2 regions of the Microbacterium sp. OVT16B genome follow, and region 1 is predicted to be linked to the other one. Evidence: riboswitches for the same ligand, from Rfam matches in the RefSeq annotation. Region 1 holds a riboswitch; the other holds the start of a gene.
The links. A riboswitch is a leader RNA that binds a small molecule or an ion and turns the genes downstream of it on or off. The one in region 1 is predicted to bind thiamine pyrophosphate.
Positions count from the first base shown of each region.

Region 2: linked by a shared signal. The riboswitch ahead of LC438_RS02610 (ECF transporter S component) and the one ahead of thiM (hydroxyethylthiazole kinase) in region 1 are both predicted to bind thiamine pyrophosphate.

Region 1 covers NZ_JAHXZA010000001.1:1,511,237-1,516,996, forward strand. Annotated here, with positions in the region: gene LC438_RS07110 (DUF402 domain-containing protein) at 1-576, shown strand, start outside; gene LC438_RS07115 (NAD-dependent epimerase/dehydratase family protein) at 659-1,624, shown strand; TPP riboswitch at 1,648-1,742, shown strand; gene thiM (hydroxyethylthiazole kinase) at 1,732-2,580, shown strand; gene thiD (bifunctional hydroxymethylpyrimidine kinase/phosphomethylpyrimidine kinase) at 2,577-4,715, shown strand; gene argC (N-acetyl-gamma-glutamyl-phosphate reductase) at 4,937-5,760, shown strand, end outside.
Region 2 covers NZ_JAHXZA010000001.1:551,758-557,517, forward strand. Annotated here, with positions in the region: gene LC438_RS02600 (ABC transporter ATP-binding protein) at 1-1,019, shown strand, start outside; gene LC438_RS02605 (D-alanyl-D-alanine carboxypeptidase) at 1,171-2,721, opposite strand; TPP riboswitch at 2,804-2,915, shown strand; gene LC438_RS02610 (ECF transporter S component) at 2,906-3,553, shown strand; gene LC438_RS02615 (ABC transporter ATP-binding protein) at 3,550-5,010, shown strand; gene LC438_RS02620 (energy-coupling factor transporter transmembrane protein EcfT) at 5,007-5,760, shown strand, end outside.

The sequences.
Region 1 (5,760 bases):
ATCAGCCCCATGCGCGTCGTGCGCGACGATGAGCGCGGTCTCGTGGCCTGGCTCGCCTCCGGCACGCTGCAGGAGGCCCAGGGCACGGTCACGGGCGAGCGCGTGCGCTCGATCCCGCTGGAGCGGCGCTGGCTCGACGGCCGCACGAGGATCGTCGAGGCATGGTGGGGCGGCGGCAGCCTGCGCATCGCTCCGGCCGGAGCACCCTGGTCGGTGTGCCTGTTCTGGACGCACGCGGATGACGGCGACTGGCGCTTCGACGGCTGGTACGTGAACCTGGAGAACGCCCACCTGCGCACCGACCGCGACACCTACTCCTCGGATCACATCCTCGACGTCTGGATCGCGGCGGACCGCACGGTTCATCTCAAGGACGAAGACGAGGTCGCCGCGGCGATCGTGCAGGGTCGCCTCACCCGCGAGCAGGCCGCGCAGATCGAGAGGCATGCGGATGCCGCGATCCAGTCCTTCCACGACGGCGACTGGCCCTTCGACCCGGAGTGGGTCGCATGGCGCCCCGACCCGACGTGGACCCTCCCCGAGCTTCGCGGACTGGAGGAGCTGCGGCGCCCTTGAGGTCGGCTCCGCCGCGGTGTCGGTGCTCTGCTCTGGGCGGAACGGGCTTCCGTGCGGAGGCGGATGCTGATGACATGGACGCATGACGACTGCTCTGATCCTCGGCGGAACCGGCTGGCTCTCCGGTCGCATCGCGCGACGGCTGATCGACGACGGCGTCGAGGTCACGTGCCTCGCCCGTGGTGCACGCACGGCGCCGAGCGGGGCTGCTCTCGTGCGGGCGGACCGGGATGATCCCGACGCGTACGCGGAGGCGGCCGTGCGTGACTGGGACCGTGTGATCGACATCTCCTCCCGTGCCGACCATGTCGTCGCCGCCGTCGCGGCGCTCGGAGACAGAGCCGCACGCTGGACGTACGTCTCGTCGATGTCCGCCTACTCCGACGACGTCACGGTCGGCGCCGACGAGTCCGCTCCGCTGCACATCGCCGCGGCACCGGGGGATGAGTACGAGTACGGTCCGCAGAAGGTCGCGGCGGAGGACGCGGTGCGCACGCTCGCAGACCGGGCGCTCATCGTGCGACCCGGACTCATCGTCGGCGCGGGCGACCCCAGCGATCGCTTCGGATACTGGGCCGCGGCGTTCGACCGCGCGGGCGACGGGACGGTGCTGCTGCCGCCAACGGAGGGGCGCACGACGCAGGTGATCGACGTCGATGATCTCGCGGCGTACGTGGCCGCCACGGCGTCGACCGGTGCGGTGAACACGATCGGCGACGAGCATGCGCTCGGCGAGGTGCTCGCACTGTTCCGCGCGGTGGCGGGGCACGACGGCGACACGGTGTCCGCCGACGAGGGATGGCTCGTGGAGCACGGCGTCGAGTACTGGATGGGGGAGCGCTCGCTGCCGCTGTGGCTGCCGGCGGAGATGACCGGTTTCATGACGCGCTCGAACGCCGCCTATCGTTCCGACGGCGGGACCCTGCGTCCGCTCGGGGACACCGTGGACGCGGTTCTCGCGGACGAACGAGCACGCGGCGTCGACCGCGAGCGGCGCGCGGGGCTCACCCGGGCCCAGGAGCTGGAGCTTCTCGCCGAGCTCGGGTGATCCGCGCTCTTCGCTAGACTGCGAGCAGTGACACGGGGTGCCGCATCCGCGGCTGAGAACAGACCCGTCGAACCTGATCTAGTTAGCACTAGCGAAGGGAATGTCGCATGAGCGATCTTCTGCGTCCTGCGTCCGCCTCCGACCTCGTCTCCGAGGCCGCCACGCTGCTGGGGGTGCTGCGAGAGGCGCCTCCTCTCACGCACTGCATCACCAACGCCGTCGTCACCGGGTTCACAGCCAACGTGCTCCTCGCCGTCGGCGCGGCCCCCGCGATGGTCGACATCGTCGGCGAGGCCGGGATGTTCGCCTGCGTCGCCTCCGGTCTGCTCGTGAATCTCGGCACGCCGAACCCCGAGCAGCGAGCGGCGAGCCTCGAGGCGGCGGCTGGAGCCGTGGCATCCGGCACACCCTGGGTGCTCGACCCCGTCGCCATCGGCGCGCTCCCGGTGCGCACGGCGCTGGCGCAGGAGCTCGTGGCGCTGCGCCCGACGGCCATCCGCGGCAACGCCTCGGAGATCCTGGCGCTGGCCGGACTCAGCGCAGGCGGTCGAGGGGTCGACGCCACCGACACCACGGATGCCGCCGCCGACGCCGCGGTCGCGCTCTCCTCGCGCCTCGGCAGCATCGTCGCGGTGTCGGGGCCGGTGGACCTGATCACCGACGGGGAGCGCGTGCTGCGGCTCGCGAACGGACACGAGCTGCTCACCAGGGTCACGGGAGGCGGCTGCGCTCTCGGCGCCGTCATGGCTGCGTTCCTCGGGGCCGCACGGACCACGGGAGCCGATGCGCTCACGGCGGTCGCCTCGGCCAGCCTCGTCTACACGATCGCCGCCGAGCGCGCCGCTGCGGCATCCGCAGGCCCGGGCAGCTTCGCGGTCGCACTGCTCGATGCGCTCGCCGCCGTGCATCCTGCCGATCTCGCCGGAGCGGCGCGCGTCGAGGGCGGCGCGCTGTGATCGCCGACCTCTCTCTGTACCTCGTCACCGATCCGGGGCTGTGCGGAGAACGCGGCGTCGTGGAGACCGTGCGGATGGCCGTCGACGGGGGAGTGCGCCTCGTGCAGCTGCGCGACAAGCGGGCGACGGATGCCGAGACGACCGCGCAGCTCGTCGAGCTCTCCCGGGTGATCGACGGTCGAGCGCTCCTCGTCGTGAACGACCGTCTCGACGCCGCGCTCGCCGCTCGTGCCGCGGGCGCCCGCGTCGACGGCGTGCACCTCGGACAGGGGGACTCCTCGGTGCTGCGCGCCCGTGCCGCACTCGGCCCCGAGGCCCTGATCGGTCTCACCGCGAACAGCGCTGAGCACCTCGCCGCACTCGGAGAGCTGCCGGAGGGCACAGTGGACTACCTCGGCGTCGGCGTCATCCGACCGACCAGCACCAAGCCCGACCATCCGCCTGCACTCGGCATCGAGGGCTTCGCGGCGGTGGCTGCGGCCTCTCCGCTGCCGTGCGTGGCGATCGGCGGCGTCGGCATCGACGACGCCGAGGCGCTGCGCGAGGCGGGCGCCGCCGGTCTCGCGGTCGTGTCGGCCCTGTGCGCCGCCGATGATCCGGCAGCGGCGGCGCGAGGATTCCTCCGCCGCTGGCGTGCAGCGGGGGTGCCGCGTGTGCTCAGCATCGCCGGCAGCGACCCGTCGGGAGGGGCGGGCATCCAGGCCGACCTGAAGTCGATCGCGGCGAACGGGGGATACGGCATGGCAGTCCTCACCGCGCTCACCGCGCAGAACACGCAGGGCGTCAGCGCCGTGCACGTGCCGCCGACGGAGTTCCTGCGCGCGCAGCTCGACGCGATCTCCGCCGACATCGTCGTGGACGCCGTGAAGATCGGCATGCTCGCCGACGCGGAGGTCATCGGCGCCGTGGCCGACTGGCTCGACCGGGTGCGCCCGCCGATCGTCGTGATCGATCCCGTCATGGTCGCCACCAGCGGGGACCGCCTGCTCGACGCGGCGGCCGAGCACGCGCTGCGCGGACTGCTGAGCCGTGCCGACGTCGTCACCCCCAATCTCACCGAGCTCGCCGTGCTCACCTCCCGTCGGATCACAGGTTGGGAGGAGGCACTCGCCGCGGCGGAGGAGCTGTCGGCCGAGATCGGCGCCCAGGTGCTCGTCAAGGGCGGGCACCTCACCGGTGCGGAGACCCCAGACGCGCTGATCGGCGCCGGGGTGCGGCGCGAGTTCTCCGGCGCCCGCATCGACACCCCGCACACGCACGGCACCGGCTGCTCGCTGTCCTCCGCGCTGGCTACGCTGCTCGCGCGGGGGGAGAGCCCGGCGGATGCCGTCGCCGGAGCGCGCACCTGGCTGCGGGAGGCGCTGCGTGAGAGCCATGAGCTCCGTGTCGGACGCGGACACGGCCCGGTGCACCACTTCGCAGGCCTCTGGTCCCGCGGTGGTCTCGACACCCGACCCACCCCCGGTGAGGTCCGCGCGGACTGGTGGGACGGCATCTCCGACATCCGTTCCGGCATCGACGAGCTCCCGTTCATCCGTGCCCTCGCCGACGGCACGCTGGATCGCGATGCCTTCGTGTTCTACCTCGCGCAGGACGCGCTGTACCTGCGGGAGTACGCCAGAGTGCTGGCGGAGGCGTCCCGCCTGGCGCCGTCGTCGGCGGAGCAGGCGTTCTGGGCGGAGTCCGCACACGGGGCGATCGTCGGAGAGCTCGAGCTGCACGCCTCCTGGCTGACCCCCGCGACGGGCGTCGGCCAGGAGACATTCGCCGCCGCGCCCGCCCCGACCACGACGGCCTACCTCGACCACCTGCGCTCCGTCGCCTTCGGGGGCGACTATGCCGAGCTCATCGCGGCGATCCTGCCCTGCTTCTGGCTCTACACCGACCTCGGTCGGCGTCTGCACGCGGGGGAGTTCGGGGAGTACGCCCGCGATCCACGGCATCCGTACGCGTCCTGGCTCGCAACCTACGCCGACCCCGGTTTCGAAGCCGCGACGGAGACGGCGATCGCGTACGTGTCGCGGGCCGCGGCGGCATCGTCGCCCTCGCGCAGAGAGAGGATGCTCCGCGCCTTCGAGATCGCGAGCGCGCACGAGCTCGCCTTCTTCGCCGCGCCGATTCCGCAGGGCATGTGACGCGCAGGATTTGCGGATGCCGCGGCGCTCGCGCTACTGTCGCGACATGCCTTCGGCCGCCACCGCTTCTCTGACGCTCGCTCCGAGCGTCATCGCTGTGCGCCGACGCCGCGGCGGCCGCCGACTCTAGGCGACCCCGCGCTCCTGCCTGTGCACGCACGGCGGTCGAGTGCCGGTGTCGCCGCTCAGGCCTCCGACCCTCCCACCGTTAAGGTAGAAGCATGACGTACTACGTCGCCGTCTCCGGCGCATCCGGCTACGCAGGCGGCGAGATTCTGCGCCTCCTGGCCGCCCATCCCGACATCGAGATCCGCACCGTCACCGCGCACTCGAACGCAGGGCAGCCGCTGATCCAGCATCAGCCCCACCTGCGCTCGCTCGCCCATCTCACGCTGCAGGACACGACACCCGAGATCCTGGCAGGGCACGACATCGTGTTCCTCGCCCTGCCGCACGGGCAGTCTGGGCAGTACACCGACGCGCTCGGCTCGGTGCCGCTCGTGATCGACGCGGGCGCCGACCACCGGCTCACCTCGAAGGAGTCGTGGGACGCCTTCTACGGCGGCGACTTCCACGAGCCGTGGGCGTACGGTGTTCCCGAGCTGCCCGTCGGCGGGGGGAAGCAGCGGGCGAACCTGCGCGGCGCCACGCGCATCGCGGCACCGGGGTGCAACGCCTCGACCGTGAGCCTCAGCCTGGCGCCCGGCGTCGCCGCGGGAGTGATCGATCCCGGCGACATCGTCTCCGTGCTCGCGGTCGGCCCCTCAGGCGCGGGCAAGAGCCTCAAGACGAACCTCCTCGGCAGCGAGATCCTCGGCACCGCCAACCCCTACGCGGTGGGCGGCACGCACCGCCACATCCCGGAGATCAGGCAGGCGCTCGCCGCGGCGTCCGGGGCAGAGGCCGACGGCATCCGCATCTCCTTCACGCCCGTGCTCGTCCCGATGTCACGCGGCATCCTCGCCACCTCCACCGTTCCGATCGCCGAGGGCGTCACCGACGCGCAGATCCGCGACGCATGGGAGAACGCCTATGCGGGGGAGAC
Region 2 (5,760 bases), 960 kb from region 1:
CGGTCGTGCAGTCGGGAACCGCCTCCGCGGAGCGCGTCTTCCAGCTGCTCGACGAAGACGAGCAGGAGCCGGATGCCGACGACGCCCCCACGGTCGTCGACGGCAAGGGCGTCATCGAGTTCGAGAACGTCGCGTTCTCCTACTCGGAGGACCGTCCGCTCATCACCGACCTGTCGTTCCAGGTCGAGCCAGGGCAGACCGTCGCGATCGTCGGCCCGACCGGCGCGGGAAAGACCACGCTGGTCAACCTGATCATGCGGTTCTACGAGCTCAGCGGCGGACGCATCCTGCTCGACGGGCAGGACATCGCGGACATGACACGCGACGACCTGCGCTCGCGCACCGGAATGGTGCTGCAGGATCCGTGGCTGTTCGCCGGGAGCATCCGCGAGAACATCCGCTACGGCCGCTCCACGGCGACCGACGACGAGGTGCTCGCCGCCGCGAAGGCGACGTACGTCGACCGGTTCGTGCACGCTCTCCCCGAGGGCTACGACACGGTCCTCGACGAAGACGCGTCGAACGTCTCGGCGGGCGAACGCCAGCTCATCACCATCGCCAGGGCGTTCGTCGCGCAGCCGTCGATCCTCATCCTCGATGAGGCGACATCGGCGGTCGACACCCGCACCGAGCTGCTGCTGCAGCACGCGATGGCGGCGCTCCGAGAAGGACGCACGTCCTTCGTCATCGCGCACCGCCTGTCGACCATCCGTGACGCCGACCTCATCCTCGTGATGGAGCACGGCGACATCGTGGAGAAGGGCACGCACGACGAGCTCATCGCCGCGCAGGGCGCCTACTGGCGTCTGTACCAGTCGCAGTTCGAGCAGGCCGCGGCCGACATCGACGCCGAAGAGGCGCTCACCGGAACGACCCCCGTGGTCGTCACCGGCGACGCCGAGGCCGAGGCGGATGCCGCGCGCGTCGGCGCCTCGGTCGGCGCGCAGAGCCCGGCAGCGGAGGTCGCCTCGGCGGAGTCGCTCATCGAGCGTTCGGACTCCGGCGACAACAGGGCCTGAGCTCACCGCGAAAGCCTCGCCCCGGTCACTCGGGGCGGGGCTTTCGCGTGCGCTGGGCCGTGTCCCCGGGAGTTGTGCGCCTGGGCGCCCGCGTGCTCAGGGGTCGTGCGCCCTGGGGCCGTGCGCCCGGGGGCTATGCGCCTGGCTCCGGCTAGCGTTTGTCGGAGGTCAGGCCGAAGAGCTCCAGGGGGTGGGTGAGACGCCACCAGGCGCTGGGCCCCTCGAGCTTCTTCTTCAGAGTGAGTGGAGTCGTCGCCGTGTCGAGGGGGCCGGCGACGGTCAACGTGCCGACCTCGGCGCCCGCCTTGCTCTTCTCGCCCAGATCGAACTCGGGCGTCGCCTCCGCCGCGGCGGAGTCCCACAGCACGACGTCGGCGTCGGCATCCGTCACGATCTCGGTGGATGCACCCCACAGGGTGTCCACCTCTCCGACGACGGTTCCCTTCGCCACCGCGGGGGTCTCGGCCTGCAGCGCGTCCTCGACCTGCGAGAACAGAGACCGCGTCGACGCGAGACGCATGTCGTCATCGGCCTGCGTGAGCACCGAGGCGTAGAGATGCACGGTCGTGCCGTCGACGACCACGTCCTTCGCGGTGAGCAGATTCCAGCTCTCGTGAAGGGTGCCGGTCTTGATGCCGACCACACCGGAGTCCGACAGCATCCCGTTCGTGTTCTTCACGAGTCCGGCGCCCGGCAGCTCGACCGAGGGCGTGCCGACGATCCCCGCGAACACGGGGTTCTGCATCGCCCGCTCCGCCACGGCGATCAGCGCCTCGGGGGTCGCCGTGTTGCGCTCGTCGAACCCGGAGGGCGAGAGGATCGTGATGCCCTGGATGCCGCGATCTCTGAGCCAGGTCGCCGCGGCGTCTGCGAAGGCCTTGTCCGAGCCCCAGATCTCCTTCGCGAGGCGGTCGATGTAGTTGTTCGCCGAGCCGAGCAGGATGCCTTGCAGCATCTGGAACTCCGTCAGGGAACCCCCGACGGGCACGTCGAGCGCCGACTGGTCGCTGCGCTTGTACGCGAGATACGACTGGCTGTCGGCCTTGGTGAACGAGAAGGACGGGCCCTGCTCGCCGACGGCGAGCGGCATCTGATCCAGCACCATGAGCACGCTGACCACCTTGGTGATGCTCGCGATGACGGCCGGATCCGGCGAAGAGGCGACCGTTCCGATGCCCTGGATGCCGACCGCCGCGCTGCCCTGCGTCGGCCACGTGATGGCCGCTGCCGGAGCGGCCGTCGCCTGGAACTCCGCCGTCTTCACGGTCGGCGCGACCTCGTGCAGCGGCCACAGCAGGGTCGTGCCCGCGTAGGAGGCGGCCAGTGCGGCGAGGATGCCGATCGGCACGAGCACGCCTGGACCCGCCGCGGCGGGGCGCAGCCGGGCGCCCGTCCAGAGCGCGGCCCCTGGTTCGCGCACCTGATCGCCGTCGAGCGTCGCCGTCGGGGAGTGGTCGGCGACGGATGCCGCATCCACCCAGGTGAGTGCGGTCGCCGCTCCGCCCTCGCTCGCCCACTGAGCGGCGGGGGCCTCTGCGTCCGCGACCAGCTGCTCCAGTTCGGAGTCGTGAGCCGAAGCATCCGGGATCGCGGGGACCCGGTCGAGCTCCGCGTCGATGGCCGACGTGTCCGCGTCTGCGGCGGCGTCGATCGGGGCATCGCCCAGGGGAGCGGTGGCCTCGGCGGAGTCAGGAGCGGTCACCTGCTTACGGTACCGAACTCTCCCGTGAGAACCGCGGTGCCGCAACAGGGGAGCGCGGAGTGTCGGCACTGGGTATGATCGAGAGCACAACCACGGGAGTCCGGCGAGCCGGGCTGAGAGGGAGCGAATCGCGCTTCGACCGTCGAACCTGATCCGGATCATGCCGGCGCAGGGAGGAGTTCAGATGAGTACGTCCACGCACCGGTCGAGCACCGAAGCGGCATCCACGGCCACAGGCCTGCGCAACGCCCAGCTCTGGCGCTGGCGCGTCGTCGACATCGTCGTGGCCAGCGTCGTCGCCGTCGCCTGCGCGGCGATCTTCTTGCTGTGGAACGTCGGATACGTGACCCCGAGCGGGGCCCTCGAGGCGCTGCTCCCCGGCGTCCAGGGACTGCTCGCCGGTCCGTGGCTGATCGCCGGCGTCCTCGGCGGGCTGATCGTCCGCAAGCCCGGCGCCGCGCTCTACACCGAGCTGGTCGCCGCGATCATCTCGGCGCTGATCGGCAACGCGTGGGGGCCGCTGACCATCGTCTCCGGACTCGTGCAGGGCATCGGCGCCGAGCTGATCTTCCTCGTGTTCCTGTACGGCGTCTGGCGTCTGCCCGTCGCGATGCTGGCCGGCGCCGGCGCGGGGCTCGCGTGCGGCATCAACGACCGCATCCTCTGGTACCCGGGGGTGGACACGCTCTTCACCGCCGTCTACATCTCCTCGACGACCATCTCCGGTGCGGTGATCGCCGGGCTCGGCGCCTGGCTGATCGCCCGCGGACTCGCCGCCACCGGCGCCCTGAGCCGGTTCGCGGCCGGCCGCGAGGTCACCGCACGAGTGTGACCGCCCGGGTGAACCCCGCCGCGCTCGATGCGCGCGGCTGGGGATGGCGCTACGCCACCCGGCTGCGCTGGGCCGTGCGCGAGGTCGAACTGCGAATCGAGCCGGGGGAGCGGGTGCTTCTGCTCGGCGCCTCCGGCTCGGGCAAGTCCACGCTGCTGCAGGGCTTCGGCGGCGTGCTCGGCGGCGCCGACGAGGGGGAGACGCACGGAGCGCTCCTCGTCGACGGCGTTCCCGCGACGGAGAGCCGGGGCCGCGTGGGGATGGTGCTGCAGGACCCCGACACGCAGACCATGCTCGCCAGGGTCGGCGACGACATCGCCTTCGGATGCGAGAACCTCGGCGTGCCCCGCGAGGAGATCTGGCCGCGGGTGCGCGAGGCGATGGATGCCGTCGAGCTCGACGTGCCCCTCGACCGCTCGACAGCGGCGCTCTCGGGAGGGCAGAAGCAGCGGCTGGCGCTGGCGGGCGTGATCGCCATGCGCCCCGGAGCGATCCTGCTCGACGAGCCGACCGCCAACCTCGACCCCGAGGGGGTGCGGGATGTGCGGGATGCGGTCGCCGCCGCCCTCGACGCGACCGGGGCGACCCTCGTCGTGATCGAGCACCGCATCGACGCGTGGCTGCCCCTGGTCGACCGGGTCATCGTGCTCGGCGCGGAGCCCGAAGGCACCGTCGTCCTGGCGGACGGGACTCCCGACGAGGTGCTCGGCACGCGCGGCGCCGAGCTCGCCGCATCCGGGGTCTGGGTGCCCGGTCATCCGCCGGCTGTTCCCCCTCCGCCGGCGTACGGACCGGGTGAGGTCCTGCTGCGGGCGCACGCCCTGACCGTGGCGCGCAGCCGCGGCATCCCGGTCGCCGGTCCCTTCGACCTCGACGTGCACGCGGGGGAGGCGATCGGCATCACCGGCCCCAACGGGGCGGGCAAGTCGACCTTCGGGCTCACGCTCGCGGGTCTCATCCCGGCGGAGAGCGGGCGGGTCGTCGCCTCGGCAGCGCTGTCGTCGGGGTCGGGAGACGACCCCTTCCGCTGGACGTCCCGCGCGCTGCTCACCCGCATCGCGACGGTGCTGCAGACCCCCGAGCACCAGCTCCTCGCGAAGACCGTTCGGGAGGAGCTCGCCGTGGGCCCCCGCGCTCTGCGGCTGGACGAGGCGGAGATCGCCCGACGTGCCGACGAGCTGCTGGAGCGTCTGCGGCTGACCGCGCTCGCCGAGGCGAACCCGTACACGCTGTCCGGAGGGGAGAAGCGTCGTCTCACGGTGGCCGCCGCTCTCGCCACTCGCCCGCAGATGATCTTGCTCGACGAGCCGACGTTCGGGCAGGACGCCACGACCTGGGCCGAGCTCGTCGCGATCATCGCCGGTCTGAGAGACGACGGCGCCGCGATCGTCGCGATCAGCCACGATGAGGCCGTGCTGCGCGCCCTGCACGCCCGCAGGCTCGAGGTGGGCGCATGATCGACCCGCTCACCGCCCGCATCGAGCGCCGCGGCCCCATCGCTCCGCGCTCGGCGCTCGCCAAGCTCGCCGCGGCGCTGCTCATCGCGGTTCCGCTCATCCTCTCGATCGACGTGGTGTCGGCATCCGTCGCCCTGGTCCTGGAGATCCCGCTGCTGCTGCTCGCGGGCCTCGGCGCACGCGAGTTCTGGACCCGCACCGCCGTGCTCTGGATCGCGGCGCCGCTGAGCGCGGTCACGATCGCCCTGTACGGAGCGCAGAGCGGCGAGGTGCACTTCGAGTGGCTGCTGATGAGGGTGAGCGACGGATCGCTCGCGCTCGCCGCCGCCACCGCGGTGCGCGTGCTGGCGATCGGCCTGCCCTCCGTGGTGCTCTTCGTCACGGTCGATCCCACCGACCTCGCCGACGATCTGGCGCAGCGGCTCCGGCTGCCCGCGCGCTTCGTCGTCGGAGCCCTCGCCGGAATGCGGATGCTCGGACTCCTCGCCGACGACTGGCGGGCTCTCGCGCTCGCCAGGAGGGCGCGGGGCGTCGCCGATCAGGGTCGTATCCGCCGCACCCTCGGCATGGCGTTCGCGCTGTTCGTGCTCGCGATCCGCCGCGGCTCCTCGCTCGCCACGGCGATGGAGGCCAGGGGATTCGGGGGAACCGGTCCGCGGTCGTGGGCGCGGGAATCAGTGTGGACCCGGCGCGACACCGCGCTCCTGCTCGCGTGCGCGGTGATCCCGCTCGTCGCGATCGCCGCCGCCG